Regions from separate parts of the Lysinibacillus sp. NPDC096418 genome, predicted to be linked through region 1. Evidence: riboswitches for the same ligand, from Rfam matches in the RefSeq annotation. Region 1 holds a riboswitch; each other region holds the start of a gene.
What was found. A riboswitch is a leader RNA that binds a small molecule or an ion and turns the genes downstream of it on or off. The one in region 1 is predicted to bind cobalamin.
Positions count from the first base shown of each region.

Region 2: another riboswitch for cobalamin. It lies ahead of ACIQZG_RS21970 (S-layer homology domain-containing protein); the one in region 1 lies ahead of ACIQZG_RS21290 (FecCD family ABC transporter permease).
Region 3: another riboswitch for cobalamin. It lies ahead of nikA (nickel ABC transporter substrate-binding protein); the one in region 1 lies ahead of ACIQZG_RS21290 (FecCD family ABC transporter permease).

Region 1 is NZ_JBIWEY010000041.1:12,752-23,067, forward strand. It holds gene trhA (PAQR family membrane homeostasis protein TrhA) at 1-217, shown strand, start outside; gene ACIQZG_RS21260 (dihydrofolate reductase) at 252-728, opposite strand; gene ACIQZG_RS21265 (alpha/beta hydrolase) at 901-1,818, shown strand; gene ACIQZG_RS21270 (class I SAM-dependent rRNA methyltransferase) at 1,880-3,076, shown strand; gene ACIQZG_RS21275 (precorrin-3B methylase) at 3,110-3,781, opposite strand; gene ACIQZG_RS21280 (ABC transporter substrate-binding protein) at 3,838-4,833, opposite strand; gene ACIQZG_RS21285 (heme ABC transporter ATP-binding protein) at 4,894-5,667, opposite strand; gene ACIQZG_RS21290 (FecCD family ABC transporter permease) at 5,668-6,657, opposite strand; cobalamin riboswitch at 6,848-7,034, opposite strand; gene ACIQZG_RS21295 (GTP-binding protein) at 7,218-9,158, shown strand; gene ACIQZG_RS21300 (hypothetical protein) at 9,250-9,696, opposite strand; gene ACIQZG_RS21305 (PadR family transcriptional regulator) at 9,693-9,992, opposite strand; gene ACIQZG_RS21310 (hypothetical protein) at 10,246-10,316, opposite strand, start outside.
Region 2 is NZ_JBIWEY010000044.1:25,660-35,975, reverse strand. It holds gene ACIQZG_RS21970 (S-layer homology domain-containing protein) at 1-2,979, opposite strand, end outside; cobalamin riboswitch at 3,326-3,513, opposite strand; gene ACIQZG_RS21965 (hypothetical protein) at 3,621-4,307, opposite strand; gene ACIQZG_RS21960 (ECF transporter S component) at 4,304-4,798, opposite strand; gene ACIQZG_RS21955 (bifunctional adenosylcobinamide kinase/adenosylcobinamide-phosphate guanylyltransferase) at 4,819-5,211, opposite strand; gene ACIQZG_RS21950 (histidine phosphatase family protein) at 5,163-5,759, opposite strand; gene cobS (adenosylcobinamide-GDP ribazoletransferase) at 5,732-6,508, opposite strand; gene ACIQZG_RS21940 (bifunctional adenosylcobinamide kinase/adenosylcobinamide-phosphate guanylyltransferase) at 6,789-7,364, opposite strand; gene ACIQZG_RS21935 (histidine phosphatase family protein) at 7,379-7,987, opposite strand; gene ACIQZG_RS21930 (pyridoxal phosphate-dependent aminotransferase) at 7,988-9,082, opposite strand; gene cbiB (adenosylcobinamide-phosphate synthase CbiB) at 9,069-10,025, opposite strand; gene ACIQZG_RS21920 (adenosylcobinamide amidohydrolase) at 10,022-10,316, opposite strand, start outside.
Region 3 is NZ_JBIWEY010000030.1:15,346-25,661, reverse strand. It holds gene ACIQZG_RS18510 (ABC transporter permease subunit) at 1-345, opposite strand, end outside; gene nikB (nickel ABC transporter permease) at 347-1,309, opposite strand; gene nikA (nickel ABC transporter substrate-binding protein) at 1,599-3,218, opposite strand; cobalamin riboswitch at 3,410-3,606, opposite strand; gene ACIQZG_RS18495 (DUF1572 family protein) at 3,699-4,232, opposite strand; gene ACIQZG_RS18490 (SCO family protein) at 4,355-4,963, opposite strand; gene ACIQZG_RS18485 (YvrJ family protein) at 5,069-5,191, opposite strand; gene ACIQZG_RS18480 (DUF2922 domain-containing protein) at 5,255-5,479, opposite strand; gene ACIQZG_RS18475 (DUF1659 domain-containing protein) at 5,518-5,733, opposite strand; gene ACIQZG_RS18470 (DUF2621 domain-containing protein) at 5,855-6,283, shown strand; gene ACIQZG_RS18465 (TetR/AcrR family transcriptional regulator) at 6,500-7,096, shown strand; gene ACIQZG_RS18460 (SGNH/GDSL hydrolase family protein) at 7,098-7,799, shown strand; gene ACIQZG_RS18455 (SDR family NAD(P)-dependent oxidoreductase) at 7,817-8,635, shown strand; gene ACIQZG_RS18450 (NUDIX hydrolase) at 8,707-9,123, opposite strand; gene ACIQZG_RS18445 (LysE family transporter) at 9,245-9,829, opposite strand; gene ACIQZG_RS18440 (helix-turn-helix domain-containing protein) at 9,886-10,316, shown strand, end outside.

The sequences.
Region 1 (10,316 bases):
TATCGGTATGGGATGGCTAATTATTTTTGCCATAAAGCCGATCTATGCTTACCTTGGCTTTAACGGCTTTGCGTTACTGTTAGCTGGAGGACTTTTTTATACCATTGGCGCGTTATTCTACGCTTGGCGCTCGTTACCATACAATCATATGATCTGGCATCTGTTCGTATTAGCGGGCTGCGGCTCGATGTATGCCTGTGTGTATCTCTATTTATAAAAAAATGCACGGTGCTTCTGACACCGTGCATTTCTTATTTTCGTTCAAAAATACGATATTGGAATGTGTAGCCTTCCGGTGTAGTTACTGGCTCTTGTGCAGAAACTTCAACAAAATCCGCTTCGTATTCAGGGAAATATGTGTCCCCTGGAAATGAATGATGAATTGTTGTTACATAAAGTCGATCTGCTATTGGCAATGCTAGTCGGAAAATTTGCTCCCCACCAATAATCATAATTTCAGGTACCTCTCCAGCAAGCTTAAGTGCCTCATCTAAACTTGCCACTGTTTCTATACCGTCCACTTTAAAACTTCCATTTCTTGTAATGACAATGTTACGGCGTCCAGGTAATGGTCGACCAATAGATTCAAACGTTTTACGCCCCATAATAATGGGCTTACCCATCGTTTGTGCCTTAAAATATTGTAACTCCCCTGGCAAATGCCAAGGCATATCGTTTTCATAGCCAATTACGCGTTGTTCGGCATGTGCCACAATTAATGAAATCATTTTGTCCCTCCAAGTTGGATATACCCTATATTATAAACGTATTTTTGATTACTAACTGAAGTATTTTCACTCTTTTATAAAATAATTTTCTTTTCCAAGATTAATACATAGTATTTTAATAAGAATAGTTTATAATAAAAATTACAAACGTTACGAAAAAGGAATGATGAAGATGACACAATTAACTAACGAAGCAATTCGCTATATAGAAGCAAATGATACAGGGTACCATTATTACGAAATGACACCCGAAGAGGCAAGAGCTTCGCGCACTGTTCCAAAATGGCAATCTTCACTTACACCAACTCTTGCTTCCATCGAAGATCAAAAAATAACAGTACGTGACGGCGCGAAAATAAAGGTCCGTATTTACACGCCTCCCCACGAAAAAATTCTCCCGATTATTGTATATTACCATGGTGGTGGCTGGGTATTTGGAGATTTAGAGTCAGCAGATGCCGGCTGTCAGCTACTTGCGGAAAAAGCACAATCAATAGTTGTATCGATTGATTACCGACTAGCTCCAGAATTTCCGTTCCCAACGCCTGTTTACGACGCATACGATGCATTACTTTGGGTTTATGAACATGCGGCAGAATTAAATGGGGATCCAACACGTTTGATCGTGGCCGGTGATAGTGCTGGCGGTAATTTAGCAACTGTAATGACACATATTGCAAAGCAAGAAAACGGGCCGGCCATTACTGCACAAGCCCTGATTTATCCAGTGACAAACATCAATTTCTCTATGAATTCGTATTCGAAGTTCGGCGCACATTTCGGTTTAGACACGCAGGGAATGGAATGGTTTACAGGACATTATTTAACGGAGGATACCTTATCCAATCCTTTAGTAGCCCCTCTTCAAGCGGCGGATTTTAAGGAATTACCGAAAACAATTATTCTTGCAGCAGAGGCAGATGTGCTATTTGATGAAGGCGTTAGCTATGCAGAAAAATTAGCCGCAGCCGGTGTAGAAGTTAATCATGTTGTTATGCCAGGTTTAATCCATAGTTATTTCAGTAAAATGGACTTTTTCGAGGAAGCAACGATTGACACTGTCGAAAAAATTGCTGCTTTTATAAAATAATTTGTCTATATCCCTAAAACAATGCGATAATAGAGCAAAATGCTTTTTAAAGGATGACAACATGACACAAACAATTGCACTACAAATCAACAATCAATTTGCAGGCCCATTAAAAAAAGGCTACCCACTAATTTCGAAAGACGCAGTCGATGCACGTAAACTACCTGCCGAGGAAGGTTCCCTATTACGCTTACTAGATATACACAATCGTTTTATCGGAACTGGTTATTACGGCTTACAAAATAAAGGGATTGGCTGGCTATTAACAACAGATGCCAACGAAGAAATTGACACAGCTTTCTTTGAGAAGAAAATCAAAAAAGCCATCCAAAATCGTGAAGCCTTCTTTAATAATCCTAACACTACAGCATTTCGTGCTTTTAACGGTGAGGGCGACGGTATCGGTGGCTTAACAATAGACTTTTTTGATGGTTACTATATGGTAAGCTGGTATAGTGAAGGCATTTACTCCTTCAAGGATGCTGTCTATGAGGCACTTTCTGAAACGGTAAATTATAAAGCAATCTACGAAAAAAAACGCTTTGATAGTAAAGGTCAGTATATCGAGCAAGACGATTTTGTCATGGGTACACCAGGTGAATTCCCATTAATCGTGAAAGAAAACGGCATGAATTACGCAGTCAATTTAAATGACGGCGCGATGACTGGTATTTTCCTCGATCAGCGTGAAGTTCGCCTTGCAATTCGTGAGCGCTACGCTAAGGGTTCGAATATGCTTAATACATTCTCTTACACAGGCGCATTTTCAGTCGCAGCAGCACTTGGTGGCGCTACGAAAACTACAAGTGTAGATGTTGCAAAGCGTAGTTTATCTAAAACTATTGAACAATTTAGTGTCAACTCGATTGATTATGAGGCACAGGACATCAAAGTGATGGACGTGTTCCAATATTTCAAATATGCACAACGTCATAACATGAAATTTGACCTTGTCGTATTAGATCCACCTAGCTTTGCACGCACAAAGCAAATGACGTTTTCAACAGCGAAGGACTATCCAAAATTGTTAATGGATACAATCGCAATTACAGAGAAAAACGGAGTGATTGTCGCTTCTACAAACAACGCAAGTTTTGGTATGAAGAAATTCAAAGGCTTTATCGACCAAGCATTTAAAGCAACTAATACACGCTATAAAATTGTTGAGGAATTCGGGCTACCAAAGGATTTCCGCATACCACGTGAGTTCCCTGAATTCAACTACTTAAAAGTTGTCTTCATTCAAAAATTAAACTAAAAAAACGGGTGTCTCTTTTTGAGGCACCCATTATTATATAAGCTTTTGCCAATAATCAGCAGATTTCGTTCGGTGATAATATTTGTGAAATGGTTCGTCTTGGCGAGCATATACCTGATAGTCCGTGATAATTGCCTGTAACAGTTGTTCAATAAACTGTACAGGTACTTTTTTTGCAAATAACTCCCCTGCCTGTGCATGTCTTCCCATCGGAACAGCTCCTAAATAGACATCAAAACTATCTTTCTGGTAAACAAGGCCAATATCGTCATAAACGGCATTGTAGCAAGCTGATGCACAACCATTCATATTGACACGCAATCTTTTTGGTACCTCTATACCTTCAAGCCGCTCATAAAGCGCTTCTGTTATCGCCGCTGCCTCCATCTTATCCCCATCACAAAAATCACATGCTTTCATCGACACAATAGGACCTTGCTGTGAAATGTATAAGCCTGCCTGTTCTAACTTCTGTCTCACCTCTGGAACATCAATTGTCGGGACGGATAGCAATATACTATAAGATGCAGAGTATTTAATCGCCCCATTCTCCCCGATTACTTCTGCAATTTTTTGAAATTGTACCGGTGTATAATGCTTATTAATAATACCAGGACTTACTGCAAGACGCGTAAATTCACCTACAGTGTTTAACTTTGCAAATGTTTTATCAGGAATATTATATTTGAATGCATTGATTGACATGGTCCCATCTCCCCTTATGAAAAAGGAGCCAGCATATCGCCAGCTCCAGGCCTTTATTAGAAATTATCTGGATAGAATCCTTGTGCTAAAATTTGAATGGCTTCAGCCGCACGAACCCCTTCTGATGCTGCCGAAAGTGGTAAAGTAACAAAACGCTCGTTCATCACTGCATCAGTCTCTTTTAACGCTGGATCATTTTTCAAGAAATTAATTTTTTCCTCTACGCTAGTAGACCCGTAGTCAATAACTACAATAACTTCAGGATTGCGCTCTACTGTGTCCTCTTTTGAAACAGTTGTCCAACCAGACTCAACATCACCGAAGATATTTTTACCACCTGCTACAGTGACAAGCTCATTCATGAAATTTTGCCCTGCGGTAGTAACATCTTGCTTTCCGTTGTCAAAAATAAGGACACGCAATTCTTCCTTTCCTTGTGGTAGCTTCGCTCGAATATCCTCTACTTCTTGTGACATTTGCACAATCAGTGCTTCCCCGCGCTCTTCTACTTCGAATATCTTCGCAATATTACGGATATCCGTGAAAATATCCTCTAATGAAGGATTAGTGGTGCTTGAAGATGTATGTAAATACGTGTGAATTCCTAGTGTCTCAAGCTCTTCTGGTGTACCTACACCCTTCTCACTAAATCCACTCTTCCAACCTGCATATAAAAAATCCGCTTCTGCATCAATCACCTGTTCTTTTGTAGGGTATTGCTCAGCCAAAACCGGAACTTGATCATAGGCCGCTTTTAAAGGTGCATAAATTTTATCATCTAAATACGCTGTTCCAACCATTGAATCTTCTAACCCTAATGCCAACATAATTTCTGTGACATGCTGATTTAAACTAATCGCTTTTTTAGGTGCTTCTGTATAAATCTGTGTCGTATCATTATTTTCAATCGTTACCTCTGTTGCTGCAGCTTGTGCTGGGTCCCACTGTTCATTTTCTGTTTCTGACTTCTGTGCTTTATCGTTCCCACAAGCTGCTAAAATACTTAACATTGCGATTGCAAGAATAAGCCACATGCTTTTAAATGTCTTCATGTCCTTTCCTCCTTTAATGATCAAAATTATATAGAAAGAAATCTATGATCCCTTTGCTAACTACAAGAATTGCTCTGGTATATAGAAAATATGTGGTTTTTTCGTAATGGGATGCACGCTAACCTCTGCATGTACGCCAAATACCTCTTTTAATATGGCAGGTGTTAATATATCTTGTGGTGTCCCATAAGCCATAATTTCTCCGTTTTGCATCACATAAATTTTGTCGCAGTAAGTCGCTGCAATATTTAAATCATGTAAGGCAACCACCACGGTAATCGGTAAACTCCGTATTAGGTCCATTAGCTGTAGCTGATGCTGAACATCCAAATGATTTGTTGGCTCATCTAATACCATTATCTTTGCCTGCTGTGCTAATGCCCTTGCGACAATAACACGTTTTTTTTCACCACCAGATAAGGAACTAAAATTACGTTCCGTTAAATGAACAATGCCAGCTTGGCGCATTGATTGTTCAATGATATCTCGATCCTCTTTCGTATCGCCTTCAATGAGTCGTTTATGTGGAGTGCGTCCCATAGCCACAAGATCCTTAACAGTAAAGTCAAATAGTACTGGTGTTTCCTGTCCTACAACTGCAAGTTGCTTGGCCATCTCCTTTGCGGATTGCTTGTAAATGTTTTCATTATATAAAAACACATCTCCGACTTGTGGTTTAAGCATTCTGTACATATTTTTTAATAACGTGGATTTCCCACTGCCATTTGGGCCAATTAAACCTACAAACTCTTGCTCATGGATATGCATCGATACATTTTTTAATATTTTCGCTTTTTGTACAGTGAAAGACAGATTTTGCGCAACGAATACCATTTAATCCCCCTCCCCGAATGAATAAGTTTGCCTACGGAGCATCCAAATAAAGAATGGACAACCACATAAAGCAGTAATAATCCCAATCGGCATTTCCTCTGGGGCAATGACAATACGCGCTACAGCGTCTGCCCATATTAAAAAGATCGCGCCAAGTAGTGCACTTACGGGTAAGACAAATTTATAATTAGAGCCAACAATCATACGTACAATATGTGGAATAATGAGACCTATAAAGCCAATTGCCCCACTAACTGCTACTAACACGCCCGTTAACAGAGAGATTAAGAGGATAAGGAGCAGTCGGAATTTTTCTATATTGACACCGAGTGTTACGGCTGATTCCTCACCTAGTAACAATAAATTCAAATGACGTGCGTGTAATCGTAAAATTAAATAGACAACAATAAATACGACGAACGGAATCGCTAAATTCGCCCACTTTGCACCAGCCAAGCTACCCATCATCCAATACATTACCGCCTTCAGACCACCCTCTTCTTTCGACATCATCAGCATAAAGTTCGTCATCGCTGATAACACGAGTGACACTGCAATACCTGCTAATAATAAACGAATAACTGAAATTCTTCCTTGTACTCGTGCTAGGAAAAACACGATTATCACGGCTACCGTCGCACCAATAAAGGCTGCAAATGACAGCGCATACATACCTAAATACGAAAAAGCACCAAGTAGTATAACAGACGTTGCTCCAACTGATGCACCCGAGGATATTCCTAAAATATACGGATCTGCAATCGAGTTACGAACTAGGGCTTGAATCGCTGCTCCCGAAATGGCAAGACCAGCCCCGACAATCATAGCTAGTAAGACTCTTGGTGTACGAATTTGCCAAATAATAATTTCTTGTGAGCGACTCCAGTCCGATTCAATGCCAAATAGATTGAAAGGCGCATGTGATAAAATTACACGCCACACCGTACTTGGTGTGATCGATACAGAGCCCACCATGACTGCTATCGTCATCGATACAAAGACGACACCAATCAGTATTACTAGGATTATGGCTATGTTTTTTGTTGTTTGATTCCTCAAAATGCTCTCCCCTCTTATAACAAAGGGCATAAAAAAAATCCCCTTGTCTACAAGAGGATGTCATAGTGAAATAATGGGTTTCTCTACCCTGTCACTACAACCATCCTCGTGGTTCTATGTAAATGTGTTGCTTTAATTGGCAGGTATCCTGGCTTAGGTTCATCGTCTATACGCCTTCCCATAACTTAGCTACAGTGGCATTGTGCATAGACTCCCCATTTACAGTTGCGGGACAGCATCGGAATTGCACCGATTTCCCTTTTAAGCAAATGTCCAAAGACATTTGCACCAATAAAAAACTTCATATTAAGTTATAAAATTTAGAATAGCAGAACTATTCTATTCTAGCAATCACACAAAATTATCCATTTTAGAATTTTCTTTGATATATAAGCACTACTTTATCATAAAGACTATTTATGTAACATGAAATCATTACTGATAATTTTCTGTTACAATAATAGTCAACGACGAATGAAATGAGGATTTTTATGTTAAAGACAATTGGCGTGCTCGCTCATGTCGATGCAGGTAAAACAACTTTCTCTGAACAGCTTCTTTATCATACGAATAGCATCCAAGCTAGGGGTCGTGTCGATCACCAAGATACATTTTTAGATAATCATGCAATCGAACGTGCGCGCGGAATTACTATTTTTGCCGAGCAAGGTCGCATGCAAATCGGAGATGATACATATACGCTTATCGATACCCCAGGTCACGTCGACTTTTCACCAGAAATGGAACGAGCTATACGTGTCATGGACTATGCAATTATTATCGTAAGCGCCGTTGAAGGAGTGCAAGGTCATACTGAAACGGTATGGCAACTTTTACGTCAATATCATGTACCGACGTTTTTCTTTATCAATAAAATTGATCGTGAAGGTGCAGATGTAAATGCAGTAATGGCGCAACTCCAAAAGGAATGTTCTGAGGACGTATTATTTATTAATGAGTCGCTTCGTTCGGACTATGTATCTAGCCAGATTACCGAATGGCTTGCGGAACGTGACGAATTGCTACTTGATTCTTTTCTTACTGAATCGCTGGATGCCTCTACTTGCCTTTCAAGCTTGCAAGCAATGATTAAAGGAGAACGAGCTTTCCCTTGCTTTATAGGATCGGCATTAAAAGATATTGGCATCAAGGAGTTTATAGCTCAACTTCCACTTCTATCTGCGACAAATTATGAAAAAGAAGCACCGTTTCAGGGCGAAGTATTTAAAATTCGTCATGACGGTCATCAACGTCTCACATTTATAAAAGCATTGCAAGGAACCTTACATGTTCGAGATGATTTTACGTTAGGAGTAGTTACAGAGAAGGTAACGGAAATTCGTATTTATAACGGTAATCGATTTGAAACTGTACAAGAAGTAAGTGCTGGGGAAATCTTTGCGGTGAAAGGACTAAGTCAGGCTCAAATTGGTGATGTCCTTGGTAGTTCAATAAATCCACAACCATTTGAGCTTGTACCGACATTACAGGCAAAGGTGCAATATGATGGAGGGCAACATATAAAAGATGTATTAAAAACCTTTCGTTTACTTGAAGCTGAAGAACCTACGTTACGAGTTATATGGAACGAAAAATTTCAAGAGATTCACGTGCATATTATGGGCGTCATTCAACTCGAGGTTCTTCGTGAAGTGCTAACTAACCGCTTTTCTCTAGTAATTACATTTGGTGAGCCTAAAATCCTATATTTAGAAACCATTGCGACGACTGTGACAGGCTACGGTCATTTTGAACCGTTAAAGCACTATGCCGAAGTACATTTATTGATGGAGCCAAACACGCGTGGAACTGGCATTACATTTGTCAATGCATGTCATGCCGATGATTTATCCGTTGGACATCAGCGACTCATTGAAAAACATCTATTTGAGCGCGAACATCATGGTTTATTAACAGGCTATCCTATTACAGATATTCGTTTTACTCTACTAACTGGACGTGCGCATAATAAACATACAGATGGTGGCGATTTTCGTGAAGCAACGTTCCGAGCGCTACGTCAAGGGCTCGAACAAGCTAAAAATGTATTGCTCGAACCATATTACCGCTTCAAACTTAAAGCACCGAACGATTTTATTGGGCGTATGATAACTGATGTTCAACAAGCAGCAGGAACTTTTGACGCACCTATTTTGACTGAGGAGCACGTTTTACTAACCGGCCGTGCCCCTGTAGCTACATTCATGAGCTACAGCACTAATTTTGCCGCTTATACAAATGGCAAAGGCTCACTATCACTGCAGTTTGATGGCTATGATTTGTGTCATAACACTGCTGAGGTTATTGCTCAGATTGGCTATGATAAAAATGTTGATCCTGAATACACATCTTCTAGTATATTTTGCGCTAAGGGCAAAGGCTATTCCGTTCCTTGGCAAGAAGCACAAGAAGCCATGCACTGCTTACGATAGAAAAACAAAACAGACTTCACTCTATATTTTAGGGTTAAGTCTGTTTTTTAATGGAGATTGAAGTAAAAAGAGCCTTACACACTCTGTATCATTAATTTGCTAGCACTAAAAATACAGTAAAACTAATCGCATATAACCCCATTAAACCTACTGACATCTTTGATAATTTTGTTTTGATTGAAAAAGCACTTCGGAAATCCGAAGATCTAAAAAGATTAACAATGAAAATAGATACTGCAAAGAAAAACGAGACCATAGCTATAATTATTGCAACTTGTTCCATTAAAATAACCTCCCGTAACGAAATGAATTTTACAACTACAAACACATTAATTAAACTAACAAGTAATACGATATAGCTCATACGAATGCCAAAAATTTCTCTTTCACTTATTTCTTGTTTCCAAGCATCCACTATACCTTGCATTAGGTCCTTCAACACATAAAATGACAAATCCGTCTGTTCCAAAAAATAAATCAATTCATCGCCGTATCTCTGTCTCCAACTTTTTGGATACAAATATATTAACCACTTCATGTCAGACCAAGCCTTTTCGTTCCTAATGCTGTTACTTTTTGAATCTCTTTTATTTGATCAGTTAAATGATTTCGCCCCGCATCTGTTAGTTCATAAACTTTTTTACGATCATCCGATTCAAGCATATGAATAAAGCCGGCTTTTTCTAAACGTGAAATTGCTCCATACAACGTCCCTGGCCCCAACTTAATGTCGTAATTTTTTTCAATATCCTCCATAATCGCATAACCATGACAGCTTTTTTCTGCCAGACTAATCAAAATTAATAATGGCGGTTCAGAAAATTTACCTTTCACTTCTATTCAAAACCTCCTTTTTCGTTTTATTACGTTTGGCGATATAACGTATAACGTAATAATAAGTCATATGTAAAAATAATGCAATAAAAAGGAAGCGAAATTCCAATTCTTTTTGAAGTTTTGGTTTACTACCAATAAACCAACGATAATATGAAGAGATTCTTTTGGAGAAATTGGGCAACGTTGCAGATCACTTCTTTATTAAAATCATCAACTAAAAAAAGCCCTCCATAAAAAGGAGGACTATGTACTACAACGCCTGTGCCGTACTACTCGTTTGCTCTATAAGTAAATAAGCAGGTTCTACAATTACGTATCCGT
Region 2 (10,316 bases), on a different contig from region 1:
CAACCCTTCACTTGGTAACTTAAATTGATAATTCTCACTCGAAATAGCTGTAATGATGTTAGTTGGTTGAATCGTACTATCTACAAATTCAATACGTATTTCATTAGTAGCTTGATTTACAGCAACTGTTCCTTCAATACTTTGCCCATCGACTGTAAACGTTAATACCTCACCTACATCCACAGTAATACTATTAGAAGCTGTTAAAATCAATCCATTTTGAGTAAATGTTGCTGTATCAAGGCTAATTTCTGGAATAATCGTTACTTGCGCTGTGATTGCCGGGATCAATTCAGTAAATTCAAATGTCTCGGGATTTAAATAGGTTATCGCTTCATGTAAAGTGACCGTTACTTGATTATTATCGATTTCAAGTTGCTCTTCTGTCAGTGGATAATCTTGCCCTATTAGATTTTTAATCTCTTTGAAAATACTTGTATGATTAGTAATTTCATCATTAGGTACAGTAATCTGTTGACCCGATAACAAACTTTGCACAGCGAATACTTCTTGTAAACCATTAAGTGGCTGAACATTCATAAGCTTTTCTAATTTTTCCGCCATCTTGTTAAGATCTTCTTGTGATAAATTTGTATTTGCTAGTAAGATGTTCATATCTGTTAGAGAAGCAACCCGCTGAAATTCACCTGATTCCGCATTTGCCTTCATTTTTTCTGCATCTGCAATTGTAGTTGCAAATGCCTCTTTAACACTTCTAGGTATCCACTGTTTCGACTGTGGAATATCTTGCCCATTGTTCGAAATCGCTAAATCTTCACGTAAAATAGACTCTTCAAACTCTGCTAACTTCCACTTTGCCATTGAAATATAGTTTGCAAGACTTTCTGTTGATAGCTTCATTGTGCCATATTGTTTGGCAGCATCATAGACACGTTTTGCTACTATAAGCTTGTTGTAGGCTGTCAAAGCTTCTGAATTGGTTACATTTACTTTAGCGGCAGTACGCTCTGCTTCTTCTAGTACTTCACTAAACTTTGCTTTCACTTCTGCTGTCGTCCATTGGCGATGAATTGCAATTGTTGATCCGTCTACTGAAACCTCCACTAACCCTGATTTCGCCTCTACAATTGCCTGTTGTAGACGAATTAAATCCGTGTTAGTAAGGCCCGTATCAGTGCTACTTCCAGAGCTACTATCGCTACTAGAACCGTTATCTGTTGAACTATTGGATGATGGGGTATTATAAGGTACTTGTGTATTAGCAGCTGTTATAAAATTCGTTATTTGTCCAGGTTGAGCACCAATCATCCTGCGTAATTGTTCTAGAGGAACCGTAGCTCTAACATTCGTAATCCTCACTGATGGCTGTAGGCTAATATTAGCTTGAGGAGTACCTACGAGTAGATTGCCTATGCTTAAAGAACCTCCAATAATTACATTTGGTTTCATTTCGCTATCACCTTGTTGAGCTCCCTGTTGGTTTGCCTGCTCTTGTTGTTGCTTTATTTGTTCTAGTTTTTTCTTTAATTCATTCATTGTGGTTTGCATTTGCTGTTGCGTAGAGTTAGACAACAGTCCTTGCTGTTGTGACCGTTCCAAAAACACTTGCTGTTCCATTAACAATCCCTGCTGTTGATTAAGCAACTGAAGGAACAACTTTTGTAGGTCTTCAGGAGACCGAAGTATCAAATTATCAATCATTGCTGTTCCCGATACTTCAGTACTTTGCCCTAGATAGAAATCTGCTACACCTACACGAGGTGCATTAATTATAATCTGGATAGTAGGAAAAATAACTGCATATGGTATTGATCCATCCGAGTTGATAGTTGCTGATCCAGCAGCTGATACTCTTCCTAGCACACTACTATGAACGCTCAGAGTTAGCCCTCCCCCCTCTTCTGTTACAAAAAACTGTGTTGCTACATTTGTAAGTGAAGCTGTGACGATAGGAGCTCTCTCTTGGATAATCAACTCACCTTTTACCTCTACCTGATTGATTGCGACATTTGTTTTTGCTCGATCTGTCAACACAACATTTTCAGTGATGATCATATTTTTCAGTTCAACAAAATCTGCATTGACTGTAATGTTGCCAGTAAATATTGAATTACCACCATCTAATGTAATATTGGCGCCTTGTTGCCCAGATGTATTCAATTCAATAAATACTAGATCTGCAATTTCGCCTTCTACAAAGATCACGTCAATACGTGCACCTTCTAATGCAGCAGCATTTCTTTCATTTAGCATTGCTTGAACATTTGCACCAATTGTCCATTCCTGATCTTCGGCTTTCACTTTGTCTTTTTTGATTTCTTCTATCGTCAAAGTCTCTAATACTATTTCAGCGCTTGCCTTCTCCTTTTCGGGTTGATCTGATTGAATTGCCTGCACTGCCCTTTCAGCTCTGACGATAAATGAAGCCAGTTGCCCCCTTGCCACAAAATTCTCTCCACCAAACGTCGTCGCTGTTGTACCTGTTGTAATGCCATATTCAAACAATGTACTAATCGCCTCTTTATAGTCACTGTGTAGATCTGTAAATGGTAATTCTACAGATGCAGAACCTTCTAGACTAAGTGCACGTGTAATTATTTTCGCCATATGATTGCGCTTAATCGATTCATTCGGACGGAAAGTGCCATCAGCATATCCATCTATTATGCCTGCCTGTTTGAGTGTAGCAATTGCCCCTGCATATTCATTTTGTGGCGATACATCTCGAAATCCAGCATTAGCGACATTTCCTGTATCTAATCCTAAAATTCCTACGATCATTTTGGCAGCTTGTCCACGTGTCACTTGCTTTTCAGGTGCAAAAGTTCCGTCCGCGTAGCCTTTAATAATGCCACGGCTTGCTAAGTCCATAATGGCTGCATAATGACTATTACTCTCCAACACATCCGAAAATTTTGGCGTTGCTGCCTCCGCTACTATGTCCATTCCTGTAGGTACAACACATGTTGCAGCTACTACCGCTGCTACTGTAGAAATAAATAGCTTTTTTTTCACCATGTTTCTCTCCTCCGTAATTATCTTTACTAATATTTCATCCACATATTAAACTACGAAGGTTAAAATTAGGTTAAATTATTAAAATATTTAAAAATCTATTTTCACCAAGATCCACGTCCTCCTCAGCTTACTTCCACTTTTATGGATCCTTAAGATAGCCATCAAATGGACATTCATAGCTTATTTGATGGCAACGGTCAGTAGGTTATAAATGCACGTAATCATGGCCATCCTCAACATCAAAAAAGCGACCACACAACCTGTAGCGGTTGTATGGTCGCATAAAAATCGGAAATGGAAGTGGACAGATCTCTCGCCTCCACCTCTCAATCCCCGAAGATGTGTTGTTTTCTTGAACGTAACGGCAGGTCTCCTGGCTCGTGCCTTTAGCCAAATGATTGCCTTCCCGTTTTTCACAGTGGCTTTTTGATCATTTGTCAACACTCACAGTTGCGGGGACAGCTCCGGCTTTAGATGACTCTATTTCCGAATTCCCTATTAAACCATAATGGTACCGCTTGTTCAAAATACTATATATTATGTTTAAATTCCTAAACAAATCTTACATACTGTGTTTGGTTTTTCAAATAGAAGATTCGCACTTTGAAACTTACAAGCCTCTACTTTTGTTCGTCAATGGTCTAGGAACCCTCAGTTATACACAATTTTTCAAAATTTCTAGTGAAAATATTTTGTGCCTGTTCTTCTTTTCCCGAGTGTACCCCAAGTAATATGACAGTACATGGGCCTGCTGTTTTGGTAATATCTAGTGAGCACTCTACTTTATTATCACCAAATAATCGTGAAAACTCAACTTGAAGTCCTTTGGATCCAACTGGCCAAACTTGCTGCACAATTTCCTCTTGCCAAGCGTCAAAAATTGGTTGCAACTGGGCAACATTTTCAGGCTGCTCTAGCACCTCATTACCGACAAGGGGTAGCCCATATGTGTACCAAATAAGTTTATTATGTTCATATTCGGTACGCTTTTGTACCTCACCAAGCATCGTAATCGATAAGCCGGATTGCAATGTCGGCATATTTGACTCAGAGGAACCATCTACACGTGGACGCACAAGACCTATTTCATCAAATACCTGTTCAATCCCTGCCACGTAGCGATTCCATGCATCATCTCCTGAAAAATTCGCAAGTAAAATATGTGTAGGAATAGCATTTGCAGCAAGTTGCTCTAAAAATGTAACACGCGCAGTTAAATACGCAGTCAATTTGTCAGACGCACTCACAATATCTTGTGGTTTTTCACCAATGGCCGCGGCATTATCTGTTGTTGCAATCAACCCACCAATTTTCACAGCATTTCTCAATGTGCCCGCCCTTCTTTTCGTACAAACACTTTCGAAATAACTGGCATCACTACAGCGACAATCACTAAGTTAATAAGTGTTGCCATGAACAGACCGGGTAATGCCCCCCAGAAAAATGCCGGGCTAATGATGAAGTAAAATGGCAGTGGGGCAATGATCCCATTTAAAATAAGTGCTACTGGCCATTTCCAAAAGTTCAATCCTTTTTTATGCATAATACCAAATAGCCAAACTACTACAAACATTTCCGCTGCAATAATAAGATGCAAAGGCCCAAGTGGGAATCCTGATGTTAGTGCTGTAATAAAATGACCTATCATACCCGCAACGCCCGCTAACATAGGTGATAAGAACGCTACACTTAAAAAAGCAGGTGCAGAGTCTAGTGCCGCAGTTGATACAAAAGATGGTACTTTAATGACTGCGCCAATAGCACAAATTGCTGCTATCATAGCTGTTAGCGTCAAGTTCGTTAATTTTTGTCTATCCATATCCATTTCCTCTTTTCTATCTATTTTATAGTCTCGCCGATACCATACCAAATACGAACCACTTGCTTTGCTTCCGCAAATAACGCCTGGTACAACCGACCACACGTATCACGTAGCATCCTCGCTTGTTTTTCCATTGGTACAACGCCACGTCCCATATCCGTCACAATTATATACAGCGTACATTTTTCTTCAAGAGCCTTTAGTCGTGTTAAAACATTTGCGACAAGTACCTCATCGTCTTCTAAGTTTTGTGTTATGAGCCATTTGTCTAAGTTTTTTATTACCAACACTTTGTAAGATGGGATGTTTTCTGGTATAAAGCCATCTGCGAGAAAAACATCTTGGCCTTCAAGCTTTCTCATTACATAGTCGGTTTTCCCGTTATAGGCGCCACCGATAAAGACATGCATCTCGCCCCCTCCTTCCAAGCTTCTTGTGAGAAGGTTAATGTAAACATTACATGATGTGGTACATCGTATGACCAAAAAGTTTTTTCCTCTGGTGCAAAACGAACTAATAATGCACGAATTACACCACCATGTAGAACTAGTACATAGTCTTGTTCATCTTTTGGTAAGGTTAGAAACCCTTCAACAACTCGGGCACAAAACATATCAAAACCTTCTCCGTTTGGTGGGATATGTTCGACCGGATTATCTAACCATGCACAATAACGCTCGTCTGATTTTAATTCATCATATGTTTTGCCTTCGAAATCACCAAAATTCGTTTCCCGAAAAAGAGCTTCACTTATGTAGGTTGCATTTGGAAAATAACTTTCGGCTGTTTGCTGGCAGCGCAATAAATCACTACCATATACTTTAGTCACATTTTGATCCACCTTTTGAAGTACGAATCCATCCACTAAAGGTGAATCCGTCCAGCCAAGATAACGCTTTTCAAGGTTTTCTTTCGTTGGCGCATGTCGCATTAGACGAACACTAACAATGTCACCCATAATACGACCTCCATTCCTTCAATCGAAGCGCCGAGTAAATCACCCGAGACACCACCAAAATTCCGTAATGTAAAGTGACGAAACACCAAAAGTGCAATAGCTAAAACAGCTAACAAAACAATTGGCACAAATAAACTACCAGTCACAAAACCTACGCCACTAATCGCTAGTATGAGTGTCACAATCATTAGCGCTACTAGTACCCCTGATTTTATATGCGTTTTAAAAAAGTACGCAAGTCCCTTCTCCTTTGAACACTTCAAGGACATAAAGTAAAAACTCATGCCCACCCTTGTGATGAGCGGAATAAATATCAATGTCCATAACGCAAGCTTTTCCTGCACGAACAGTTCATGGAGAACCACAAATTTTCCAAGCACTAAAAATAGCACTGACATGACGCCAAATGCTCCTACCCGTGGATCATCTAAAATTTCAAGTCGCTTCTCTCGGTCCCGATATGAAAAATAAGCATCCCCCATATCGATAAATCCATCCAGATGGAGACCACCCGTAAAGAGCGCAAATAATCCTATGATGACAAAAGTAAGCAGGACTTCGCTACTTGCTGTCCATTCCGTTAAACCATAAATACTTGCAGCCACAAGGCTTCCCATGATGGCACCCACCCATGGTAAAAAGGCAAACATACCAGTGATGGTGGATTTCGTCAACGGAATTTCTTTATGTACAGGCAAAACTGTAAAAAACTGAAATGCGAGTAATACGCTATACCAACTATTTTTCAACGCCTTGCCTTCTTTCTTGTTTATTGGTAACTATCGAAAATTTTTATACATCCTTACAAATAAAATCATAGTAGGGTTGAGCAACTTTCTCCTCATGTTGAGCGACTTAGCCCCGAACTTGAGCGACCTTCTCACCAGGTTGAGCGACTCAGCACCGAACTTGAGCGATTTTCTCTTCATGTTGAGCGGCTCAGCACTGAACTTGAGCGATCTTCTCTTCATGTTGAGCGACTCACTCCCTACCTCGAGTGACCCGCACCACTTTAACAACCCAGCCAATTCATTTCCATTTTTTCACGACACCATAATCCATTTCATATGCAGTGTTAGCGACTGAAACAAACCATTGATGCAGTTCCCCGAGCATTTGTCGATATAGTTCGACCTCCTCACTCGTATAAGAAGGCTCATCAAATAATTCATTGGATACGACAAAAAGCGTCACCTTTTTTTTCAGTAACGTCACTACCGATTCTTTCATCACTCGTAGCTTTTCCTTTAAGCAACCAGGCTTTCCTACACATGGCGTTCCAGAGTCGAAACCTTCATAAAATGCATTGGTTAGCCATGTTGTCACACAATCCCATAGGGCAACATCGCCTGCAGCCAACTCACTAAAGGCTAAATCCACACGATAAGGTGCTTCGATTGTGTGCCATGACACCTCCTGTGCTAAACGATCCGCTTGATGCCGTATAATCCGTTTTTCCATTTCATTGTCTGTTGCCACGCCAGACGCAACATAAACGAGCCGTTTTTGTTTGAACGGCTCGTTTTGATATTGGGCTACGGCAGCTTGTTCAGCAAAATAAGATTTGCCGCTACGTACCCCACCCGTTATAAAAATAAGTGGCATGCACTAACGCCTCCTTATTGTAAATGCAACGTACTGCCGATTTCTTTTACTCGCCATTGATCGTTTTCTACATCTACAATTGTGACACTTGTGTCTTCAATTATTGGTGGTGCCCATAGTTGTTTAATACTTCTACCTAAAATGGCATTCACGATACATTTAATCGTTACACCATGGGACACTAGTAGAATTTTATCATCCGGATATTGATTAGCAATATTTTTCAGGGCATACATCGCGCGCTCAGTGACTGTACCAAAGCTTTCTGTATGAGTGGCAATAAATTGTGCAGGAAAATCAGTATACACTTCATACTCGTACCGATCATGCTGTCGTACTTCATCAATTGTTCTACCTTGCCAATTACCTAGATTAATTTCACGCAAATCATCTACATAGTGAATTGGCAAGTTTTTATCGTGAACTAAATAAGATAAAGTTTCCTTTGCACGCTCACTTGAACTACAGAAAGCCGCTGCAAATTTTACACTCTTTAAATGTTCACCTAATTTTTTTGCATGCATAATACCATCAGATGTTAGTTGTGAATCAAGCCACCCCTGTAACCTCTGTTCTTTATTCCATACAGTCTCCCCATGTCTAACAAGATAAAACATTGTCATTTATCTCACCCTTGCTTTTTTTGTATTAAACCATTCCTCTAAACAGCCATGTAAACGCGACATTGTTGTAATATCCTTCATCCCCACACGGAACCATTTTCCGTCAAGCCCTTTAAAATTCTTTGTATGACGTAACACGACACCTTTTGCTAAACAATACGTAAAAAAATCATCTGGATCATTTGACTGTGGTAATGAAAAGCATACGTAATTCGTTACACTGTTTGTAACTTGACAACCATGCAGTGTTAAAAATTCTTGTAACCATTGTCGTTGTATAGTCGCATGCGCTATTGCATTAGTACAATAATCTTTTTCATCCAAACAGCCTGCACCTAATACTAATGCAAGTGCATTTAGATTCCAATGTGGTAACATTTCTTTAAGTGTTGCCACAATTTCTGGACTTGAAACCAAATAACCTAGGCGTAGTCCAGGTATAGCGTACATCTTTGTCATTGAACGAACGACAATAACATGTGGATTCTCTGCCACGCTGCCTATCAGCGAAAAATCTTCGCTGACCCAATCTATAAACGCTTCGTCAAAAATAAGCTCACACTGAACCTTTGCTCCATGCGCAATTAGTTGCATCAACTCCCTCTTTTGGGGCAGTACACCAGTCGGATTATTAGGTGTACAAATAATTAATGCATCTGCATCCATCATTTCCGAAAATAAACGATCCATCGGCAAAGCATATTGCATAACATCTTCAACTACAACAGATACAACTTCCGCATTTGCAGCTTTTAACGTTCGTTCATATTCAGCAAATGTTGGATGTATGACAATCACTCGTTTATTTTCATAACGTCTTGCCAGTACGCTAAATAATTCAGATGCACCATTTCCAAGTAACACTGTATTTTTAGATACCCCATGAAAAGTAGCTACTTTCGATAGAAATGGTTCCCCATCCGGATCAGGATAACGCTGAATTAACGGATAAAAAGTACGCCATCGTGCCTCTACAAATGGAGGAGGACCTGCACTATTGACATTTTCACTAAAATCATACACTTCTGTTGGCATAACCAGCCCAAGCTGGCCATACACATTTTGTGGATTGGCTCCATGATTAGGCAACTGCAAGAATAAACACCTCCACCGCTATCATTACGAGCATAAAGAGTAACGTCGCAATACGCATATGTATAACCGTTTTTGCAATATGCTCTTTCGTTAAGGGAACTAATTTCTCCCCCATTGTCGCTCGAAAAGATTCAATACCTTGATATGAATTTTTACCGCCAAGCTGTACTCCTAATTGAACAGCTGTTGCGGCTTCTAAATAACCGCTATTCGGACTTGGATGTTTTTTCGCGTCTTTCAGCCAACGTTTAAAACGCCCACCGAGCGACACACTTGTTTCATTTTTTGTACCGAGCACCATTAATAACCCCGTTATACGACTTGGAACAAAATTCAACACATCATCAAACTTTGCCGCGAACATGCCAAAGTCTTGATATTTTTCATTTTTATAGCCAATCATCGAGTCTAATGTGTTGACCGCCTTATACCCCCATAAACCAATTGCGCCAAATAAAAACGCATAAAATAAAGGAGCTGTTACACCGTCGCTCGTATTTTCTGATACAGTTTCTACGACACCACGTACAATTTCATCTTCGTCTAGCTTTTCAGTATCTCGCCCGACAATCCACGATAGCTTCACACGTGCCTCTGCAAAATCACCTTTTGCAAGCGGTTCGTACACAGCCATCGCTGCCTCCTTTAGACTACGTTGTGCCAAACCTATACCAATTAATAATCCTTCCACAACAACGCCAAATATAAAGCTAACATTATAACTAATAAGTAAAATTGCTGTCACGACAAACATGGTTGTTCCTACAACTGCCAGTGCCATAATCAAGCCTCGCGTTTTACGCATTCTTCCTTTATTCCATAACTCAGTCTGTGATTCAATCAGTTTACCAATCCAACGAACTGGATGGGGCAATTTTGGGGGATCCCCTACAATTAGATCAAATACTAGCCCAATGATACAGGCGATCATCATTGCTATCATAGTGGATTCTCCTCTTTATCTTTTTTATATTTTTGAATCGCTTCACGCATTGTTTCATAAACGCCGTGACCAATAACTTTGCCAAGCATAGTAATCGGACCCGCGTATTGATGATAGTCTCCCTCTTCAGTGGACGCAATTAATAAACTATCTGTTGATGTGCCAGTTGCTTGCGTACCTGTAGTCGGATCTAGGATTTCTTCGTCAAATAGTGCCTTAACCTTCGCCTCAGTTGTTGAAATCATCGCCTGAAATAATGCCTCATCAGACAATTTTCCATTAATCAGCACC
Region 3 (10,316 bases), on a different contig from region 1:
AGCTAATAAAATATCACATAGGCGAATAAATAAAAAATCTACAATTCCACCTTTAAAGGCAGCTGTCGCACCAATGCATATAGCAAGAGCACTCGCAACAATTTGAATAAATACTGCAGCCCCTACAGAATAACGAATACCCAGCAATAAACGTGAGAATATACATCTTCCCAAATGGTCAGTTCCAAGCGGATACTCCCATGAAGGTGGTAAAAACTTGTTTGTAACCTCTACAAAGTACGGATCATTCGGCATTATCCACGTTGCAAAAAGCCCAAGAAATCCAATCAATACAAGTACAATTACACAAAATAGTTGTCTAGGATTTAACTTAAACCTTTTCACATTACCCCCTCCTCTCCTTCATAGCGGAACGAGGGTCTAGGGCGCGATGTAAAATATCCGTACATAGATTTGCTAGTACATAAATCATCGCAATAATTAATACATAACATTGGACTACCGGATAATCGCGATTAATGATGGACTCGATTAAATAACGGCCTAGCCCTGGCCAACTAAAAACCTGTTCTACAATTACTGCACCACCGAGTAAATTCCCAAGTGTCATTCCGAGCATGGTCGTCATCGGAACTGCAGCATTTTTCAGTACATGCCTTGTAATAATAATATGCCTCTTTAAACCTCTTAATTGTGCATAATGGACATATGGTTTTTGGAGCTCTTCTAGTACACTCGTTCGAATAGACTGAGTAAACAAGCCAATGACAGGTAAAGCTAATGCCACCGTTGGCAATACAATATGCAAAAGAGTTCCCTTACCATTTGTCGGAAAAATACTAAGCTTCAAACTAAATATGTATAAAAGTATAAATCCAAGCCAAAAAGTTGGAATCGATACACTAATAATAGAAAAAAAGCGAACGATTTTATCAATAAATGAATTCTTATAAAGTGCGCTTACAACTCCTAGTGGAATACTCAAACAGACAATCAATATAAATGCAGCGAACGCCAACTCCATTGTAGCTGGTAGTTTCGCGAAAATTTCATGCCCTACAGGTAATTTACTGACAAAGGAAGTACCAAAATCTAGCTGTACCACTCCTTTCAACCATATAAAGAATTGAATAAGCATAGGTTTATCCGTACCAAGTTCTTCGCGCAATGCTTGAATTGCTTCAGGTGTAGGAGCAATTCGTGACATTCTAAGAATGACTTCTGCGGGCTCCACAGGTACAAAGCGAACAAATATAAAAGTAATCATCGATACCCCCACTAAGACAAATGGCAAAGTAAGGATGCGTTTCAGACAAAAGAGCCATGTAGATTCGTATATAGTAGTCACTTCCTAAAACGTCGTATTGAAAAATAAGGGCTGCTCAAAAAGAAAAATAGTATGCTGAGCGTATCTATTTTTTTGATATACAGTCAAAAATCTGCGTAGACTCCTACGGGAACTTAATTTGCGAAGAAAGCGTGAGTGAAACGTAGCGGTAGGAGCACGCACAAGCCGTAAGACGCAACAAACTGCGCTTAGCACGGGTTGCGACTTACGCTGTGACCTTGGGATTTTTACAATGTAGAAAGCAAGTTGTCTTGCTTAAGGGACTTATTTGCAATACCACTTTTCACTTCTACTTCTCCAAATCTATTTGAGCAAAAGGAATATCATATTCCGATGCACGAGGAGAGAAATCTTTCACATAGTCATGATAAATAACATTATTTGTTTCATATGAGATTGGATAGAATAATGCTTGGTCATGGAATATTGTCAAAATGTCTGTATATAATTGCACACGTTCTTCTTCATCTGTACCAATTAGTAATTGCTGAATTTTTTCATCAATTGCTGCTGCGTTTGGTAACCCTAATTTCGCTTCATACACTACACTTGAATTCGGTGTAGCTGATTCATTTGCAAAGCTATGCGGATCTGTTGGTGGGCCATTTGTACGCCAGAAATTAATGTCGGCTTGATCATCCATCATTTTTTGAAGACCTACCATTACATCAGCACCTTCTAGATTCAATTGCACACCGATTTTCGCCAATTCACCCTGCATTAATTCTGCCATTGGTTTTTGAACCGCATCTGTTGCGATATAAATTAAATCTAATTCAAGCTTCTCTCCATTTTTCGAGCGTACTTTTTCGCCCGCTTTTAATACCCAACCCGCTTCATCCAATATTTGCGTTGCTTTTTCTTGATCGTATATAATTGGCGTTAACTCAATATTGGCATATGGAATGGCATCCCAAAATAATGTATTGGCTACTTTTTCAGTACCATGTGTAATGCTTTCTACCATTTGCTCTTTATTAATTGCATATTGTAATGCTTGACGCACTTCCAATTCTGCTAAAGGACCTGATTGTGTATTGAATAATAAAGCACGTGTCGATAATGGTTCTGAAATAGCCGTCTTATATTTGCCGCTATCTTTCAAGAATGTATAATTATCTAAGCTAATAATCCCACGTCCATAAATCAAGTCTAATTCTTTATTTTCAAATGCTAGTGAAATAGACTCCGAATCAGGAATAATCTTTACCTTTACTTGATCTACTTCCGGCTTTTCACCCCAATAATGTTCGTTGCGGCTGAAAAGTGCGTACTCGTCTTTTTTATATTCCGTTAATACCCAAGGGCCTGTACCAATTGGTGCTTGAATGTCTTTGTATGTTGCATCACCTTCTGGGAAGCCTTTATCCCCTAAAAAGCGGAATGGACGAACAAAAGCTAATTCATTGAGCACTGGATAGTATGGTTCATCTAATTGTAAACGAACTGTATAGTCATCCTCTTTCACAACTTCCACGATATGATTGACCATCCCCATCCAAGAATGCATTTCACGGTCAGCTAATACTGCATTAAAATTACGCACAACATTATCTGCGTTAAATGCAGTACCATCTGAATACTGTACGCCTTCTCTTAAATGAAATACATATGCTGTTTTGTCAGGCGATATATCCCAACTTTCTGCTAACGCAGGCGAAATAGTGCCATCATCGTTATACGTTACTAATGATTCATAGACCATTGCTTGTGCAGTCAATTGGTTTGGTAAATATGTATGGGGATTTAGCGGTCCTACATCTAATGGCCAGCCTATTGTTAACATTTTCTGTTCATTGCCTGCTTTTTTTGGTGTTGCTGAACTATTGTCATTAGCGCTTGAACAACCCGCTACTATTACCATCAGCAATACTAACATTATTGGTAAAATACTCTTTTTCAATGTCATTGTCATTTCTCCCTGTCTTTGTTCTAGGTTCATTAAAACCCACTAAAAAAAGCTAATGCTATCTCACCATCAAAAAAATTATTACAAAATAGAAAAATACGCATAAAAAAATCCCTATTCATGTTGAATAAGGACAGAAAAACCCACTATTAAAAAGCTCTCTATCCATCTCCCTATCTTTCGTAGATCTTTAATGAATCTTATTACAAGTAGGCATTCTGGCTCATGAATCAACATTTTGTTTCACCTTCCCAAGTACATACTCAGTGGCATTCAAAACAAAACTCCTCATTTACAGCTGCGGGACAGCATGGGATTTACACCCATTTTCCTTTTAATTATTTGATATACAATCTTTATCAAACAAACTTGTAATGACCGATATTAAATTAGTAACAAACATAACATGGTAAAATAACATAGTCAATTATATTTTCTGAATATAATAAATTAAACTACTTCTTTCTGTAATCGTCTTGACTATTTTTGTTCTTTCATCATTGCCTCTGTAAAGGCATTTGATTGACCTTTTGGAATACTCAACGTTTCCCATTCTTCCCCTTTAAGTTGCTTGCCAATGTAAACAATTTGTCCAACATGCATTGCATAATGGGCCACTTGTCGCTCAATCGCCTCAATCACTGTATGCTGCGCTCCTCGAATCTTTACGACTTTCAGTAAATCTTCTTCAGTTAATCCACGTAATGTGTCAATGAAAACTTGCCATCCTTTTTCCCAAACCGCTATTAGCTCTTCTTTTAAAGTGAAGCTATCAAAGAATTCATCATCACGATTTCTTGTTGGCTTTTCCCCATCCGTCGTTAAAAAATCTGTCCACCTAGACACCATATTACCGCTCATATGTTTGATAATGACAGCAATACTATTGGAATCCTCGTTGTAAGACCAGTGCAATTGATCATGTGCCAACTGTGCAAACGTTCTATCACCTAATTCTTTGATAGCCTGAAATCTTTCTTGAATCACACCTAAGTATATCTGCCCTATGTTCATCTATAATTCCTCCCTTAATTTGGATGGTTGTACTACTAAATCTCTGCCGAAAATACTATTCTTTATAAAAATATATTCATAAATTAAAAAGCTAGTACTACAAAAATAGTACTAGCTTGCTCTTATAAGTTTTCTTCAATATATGTTTCTATATCGACAGCGATTGTATCGATTGGTACCTCAGATGGGTCGTCTGATTGACCTCTATATTGTTTTACAAGTACACCGTCTTTATCTACTAAGAAAAATGTCACCGCATGCATGACCTGGTCAGTTTTAGGATCATCTTTCACAATCAATTTTGTTGATTTCGCTGCAAACTGTTCGATGTATTTTTGCGAATACCCTGTCAATAGATTCCACTTCGATTCATCTGGCGCATTATAGGGACTTAAATAATCTGCTAATACTTCTGGTGTATCTACATCTGGATCTACAGAGAAGGCCACAATATTATAATCTTCAATACCCTTTTCCACGAGCTTTTCTTGAACTTGTGTCATATTAAATGTCATTGGCGGACATACATCAACACAATTCGTGAAAATATACATACCTAACCACGGTTTACCTTTTAAACTCTCAAGCGAAACAGTTTCATTTCGTTGATTGATATGCTCAAATTCTTGCATTTCATAATTATAGTCCGCTTTAAACTTCACATTGCCACATGCACTAAGCACAGCCGAAACTGCAAGCAGCATCACTAATCCTACTACCTTTACCTTCATCCCTACTCACTCCCTAACTTACACTAACTCCATCTTACCCGAATAATGTAAGCGATGACAAGTTTTCCGCGTGACAGCTTTCGTACATATTTGTGAAGTCTAGCTTCACTTTAACGCCAAAAGAACATCGTGAATTGCATCTAGTTTTACTTCCACTCGATGTAGCAAATAAAACGACACCAAAATTGGAAAGCCTATATCTGATACCATATTCAGCATCTGTTCCATAAACGGTACCCCCCTTTTTAAAAATGGTCCTTGCAGCATTCACCACAAAGACCACTTTCGGATTTACACAATATCTAATTCAAATGGTGAAACTTGTCGATCAACAATTCGAGCGCCTTTCATGCCTACAAAAGCACCAGCTTGTACTTCAAATACATTTGCAGTGATAATTGTTTCCATCGCTTGCTGAATCTCTTCTGCCGTCACATCTTGCCTAGGCGCATCGATGGAAATTGTCGAAGTCTTTCCTTCCGTTGTTTCAAACTGCAATTCTAATACTTGTGCCATTTTTCGCACCTCCTCTTTTTTCTATCATTAATCAGCCCTTACGATAAATCTGTTGTTTCTTGCTTTGTCACACTATCAAGTGGATGAGAAGATAGACTAGCGATTGCTGATGCTATCGCTAGTAAATTTTCTGCAGTATGCGAGCTATTTAAGTTACGGTACGACTTTGTAACGAAAATCGGCTCACTTTTGTCGTTCAGACCTGTAATATACTTTAAGCGCAATGTTGCGCCTAAAAACATTGAGTTTGCCATATGCGTCCCCCCTTTCTACACAATATATACGATTGACTTGTCAAAAAAGGGACAATTAGGATGAATTTTTTTTCACTAGCTTCTATAATAGAGGGAGAGAGAATGTAAAGAGGTGAACGGTTTGTTAGATGGTTGGTTTCTATGGTTTATCTTATTTTGGGTAGCCGTACTAATTTCGTTAATGGGGATTGGCGGATTTTTCATGTTCCGCAAGTTTTTAAAAGCGCTACCAAAACAGGATGGTAAATCAGATTTAGATTGGCAAGAATTTTACTTAGATAAAACAATTCATTTATGGGGACAACCTGAAAAGGAATTATTGTATGAATTAGTCAGCCCTGTACCTGAGTTATTTAGACAAGTCGCAAAAGAGAAAATCGCTGGAAAGATTGGGGAGCTTGCTCTTGAGGAAAAAGCACCTGCAATCAATCATGATTTAATTATTCGTGGCTATATTCAAGCTACACCTAAGCGAGATCATAAATTTTTACGTAAAAAATTAGATGAACTTAAAATTGACGTTGCACCATACGAAAGCTTATTCGATTAATAATAAATAGAAATGCCACACTTTTTAAGCAGTGTGGCATTTCTATTTGGATTGATTGTACCCCGCTAACTAAAAGCGACTTCCCCATCGTACCTAAGCACTCCCCTACTGACACCAAAAATCCATAAAATTTCTGTTGTTTTTTAATTCCATTTTTCAGATAATTATGTATAATCAAATTAGAACAATCGTTCAATTTTAGAAAGAGGTATTACTTTGAATAAAAGACGTTATGACAGTGAAACTGCAAAACATGAAATCAGGAAAGAAGCATCAATTTTATTTGCTCAAAAAGGCTATAACCAAACATCAGTTGGAGATATTTCAAAAGCTTCTGGTTACAGTAAAGGTCATATTTATTATCATTTTGAAAACAAAGAAAAGCTGTTTGTCCTTCTGGCTCAAGAAACGATGGAAGATTGGTATAACAAGTGGATACAAAAAGAACCTACCTTCTTAACAGCTATAGAAAAGTTGTACGGTATGGCAATGCACGTTCTCTATAATTACCAAACACCTTTATTAAAATCTGGTCAGGAATTAGCATCTACTCCGAGTTCAAGTCCTGAATCTATACAAAAACTAATGGAATTAGCCATTACCCCAATGAGTTCTTACCGTGCAATTTTACAAGAAGGTGTCGATAACGGGGAATTTACTACTGGAAATGTAGATGAATGGACTGTCTTACTTGGCACATGGCTCGGCGGGTTATGCCAACTAACAAGTGCACAAGAATTGAAATCTCTTGAACCACTATTTAATCAAGCCGTTACAATCTTTTTAGGGTCAATCCGAAAAGGAGGAATTTAATATGAAAGTTGGATTAATAGGTGATAGTTTAACAGATGGTCGTCCAGGAGTGCCTTTCTCAAATCTCTTAAAAGAAAAGTACCCTAGCATTACTTTTATCAACCTCGGAAAATCGGGAGAAACCGTTAAAAGTCTGTATACTCGTTTAACTAAAACAACGTTGGATACAGATTACGACCTTACTTTCCTTTGGATCGGGGTCAATGATGTCTATTCTAAAATGCTTAAAGTGCAAGCTCAGCCTGTAGCGAAAGACCACGAAGAATTTGAAGTATACTTCACTAAAGTTATAGAAATGATTCTTACCTCTTCTAAACATGTTGTTACCGTATCACCAGCAGTCGTTGGAGAAAATACAACAAACGATGCAAATAAAGAACTAAAAGAATTATCTACCATTATCCAATCTATTTCGAGTAAACATCCAAATACAAGCTTTTTGAATTTGCAATCTGTTTTCGAACAACATTTGTCCAAAGTTAGCAGTTCGGAATACATTGGTACCAGTGTTTTGAGCGTTATGAAGGATGTATTGTTTTACAAAAGCCCTACTCGCATTGATCAATTATCAACTAAGCGAGGACTTCATCTAACATTAGATGGGATTCATTTAAATAGTAGTGGCGCTGCAATTGTCGCGGGCGAATATGCAACCCTGGTTGATCAACTTTTATACACAAAATACGTTGTAAAAGAGATGTAAAATACGGAGGGATTAGTATGGAGGCGCAAAAGAAAGTCGCCATTGTGACCGGCGGAGCTTCAGGAATAGGCAGCGCTATTTGTAGTGAATTGGTTGCTAATAATGTATTCGTAATTATTGCGGACATTAATGTGCGTGAGGGAAAGACATTTGAAGCTGAGCTCAATAACAGGAACATCATTGCTAAGTTCGTGTATGTAAATGTAACGGAAATAGCGAGTGTAGAACAAGTAATTAATGAAACATATCAGGTGTTCGGTAGGTTGGATTATCTGTTTAACAATGCTGGGATGGCTATGTACGGTGAGCTTTATGATATGTCGATCGATGACTGGAAAGAAATCATGGATGTTAATCTATGGGGTGTCATTTACGGAACTCAGATTGGATACAAAATTATGAAAGAACAAGGCTTTGGACATATCGTTAATACAGCATCTGCAGCAGGACTTGGACCTTCGCCTATTTCTGCAGCCTATTCTACAACAAAGCATGCTGTTGTTGGGCTTACAACATCTCTTCATTATGAAGCACAACAATTTGGCATAAAAGTAAGTACTCTTTGTCCTACTTTTATTGACACCCCTATTTTTAATGATGCTAAAGCAATTAATATGAATAAATCAATCATGACTGACCAATTAAAAAAACAAAAGAAAATGTCTCCAGAACGATTGGCTAAAATCACTATAGATGGCGTTCATAAAAATAAGCCTATCATATGTCCTATGCCAATGCGAAAGACAATTGATGTCATCACAACAACCTTTCCACCATTACAAAATGCACTAATGCGATTAGTTTGTAAAGTAAGTAGGAAAGCTCGTATTTCATAACGAGCACTCCATTTGCTCTACTTCAACTATATGATGAAAAGTACGTATTATCGAAATGAGATATAGAGAAATTAATCTTTTTGCAAAGTATATTTTGCACCTGTTTCCTTTAGCAGTTTAGAAATTCCACCTGGATAATATGGCATTAATCGGTCAGCTTCATCTAAGCTCACCCATTCAACTTTGATGATATTTTCTTCTGGGGGAATTTCTTCAGGTCGTTTTACGATTTGGCCATGATAAGTAATAAAATACACATGGTTTTTATCTATAAAAGCATCGTTCAAAGCAACAATATTACCAACCTTTATGTCATACCCGGTTTCTTCTTTAACTTCTCTTACAGTTGCATCATGTAAAGTTTCTCCCGCTTCAACGCCACCTCCTGGTAATGACCAAGTACCATTTTTGTTAAATACCATTAAGATTTTGTTTGTGTCTGCATCAAACATTAATGCATAGACAACATCAACTCGATGATAATCCATTTCCTTATCCCCTTTGTAAGTAAAATTAATCTTGTTATTTTGAAATTCAATTTATAATTCCATCGTAAATTTTGTTAAAATTAGACAGTTGATAATCTTTTAGAACATTAACTATCCTTTTTTAATTGATAAGAATCGAAAAGGCGCTATACACCAATAAACCCGCCATCACAATATTAAACTGCTTTCTATATTGTACTAAGAGCTTTTGAAAAACCGAGCCAAATAATCCCCAACTAAATGTACTAGTAACCCCTACTCCCCCTAAAAACAATGCAAAAAGCAGATAGCTAAAATATGAATCATAGTAAGGTAAAATGAAGGTTGCTACTACCGTGATTCCAAAAAGAATGCCTTTCGGATTTACAAATTGCAACAAGATACCGATTAAGAAAAAGCTTCGATACTCTTCATCATTTTCCCCACCACTATCTTTACTCAGCAGAATTTTATAAGCAAGATACAACATGTACCCTACACCCAAAATAGTCAAAGGAAACTCAATAATCGGCAAAATACTTGTCAGAAAGACATTAAAAACACTGCACAATAAAATTATTATAAAAAATCCAGTACCTACCCCGAAACTAAACCGCACTGACTTGCTCAATCCATGTTTATTCGCAAACGCCATCGCCATAATATTATTAGGACCTGGCGTAAAGCTGGTAATCAACACAAATAACAAAAATGAAAATAAAGGCATCTATACTCTCCCCCTATGTCGTATGTTATAATGTCCAAAATAAACAATATAACGTCATTTGTTTTATTATACATATCGGTCGTTATATTGTACATGATGTAGGAGTGATTATTATGGAGGAAATCCAACTAGTGCTTGCAAGAAATTTAAAAGCGATTCGAGAAAAGGAAAAGTTAAGCTTAGAAAAGGTTGCTCAATTAAGTGGTGTCAGCAAAACGATGATCGGTCAAATTGAACGAGGTGAATCTAGCCCTACCTTGACAACTATTTGGAAAATAGCGAATGGCTTGAAGATTTCCTTTACGACCCTCATCAACAATCCACAGCCAGATACGACAGTTGTTTTAAAAGAAGACATCCAAGTTTTAACTGAAGACAATGGAAGGTATCGTGTCTATCCCTCCTTCCCTTTCCAAGAGAATAGACGATTTGAGGTGTATACGATTGAAATTGAAATTGAAGGCAAACTAAGTTCTGATTCTCACAA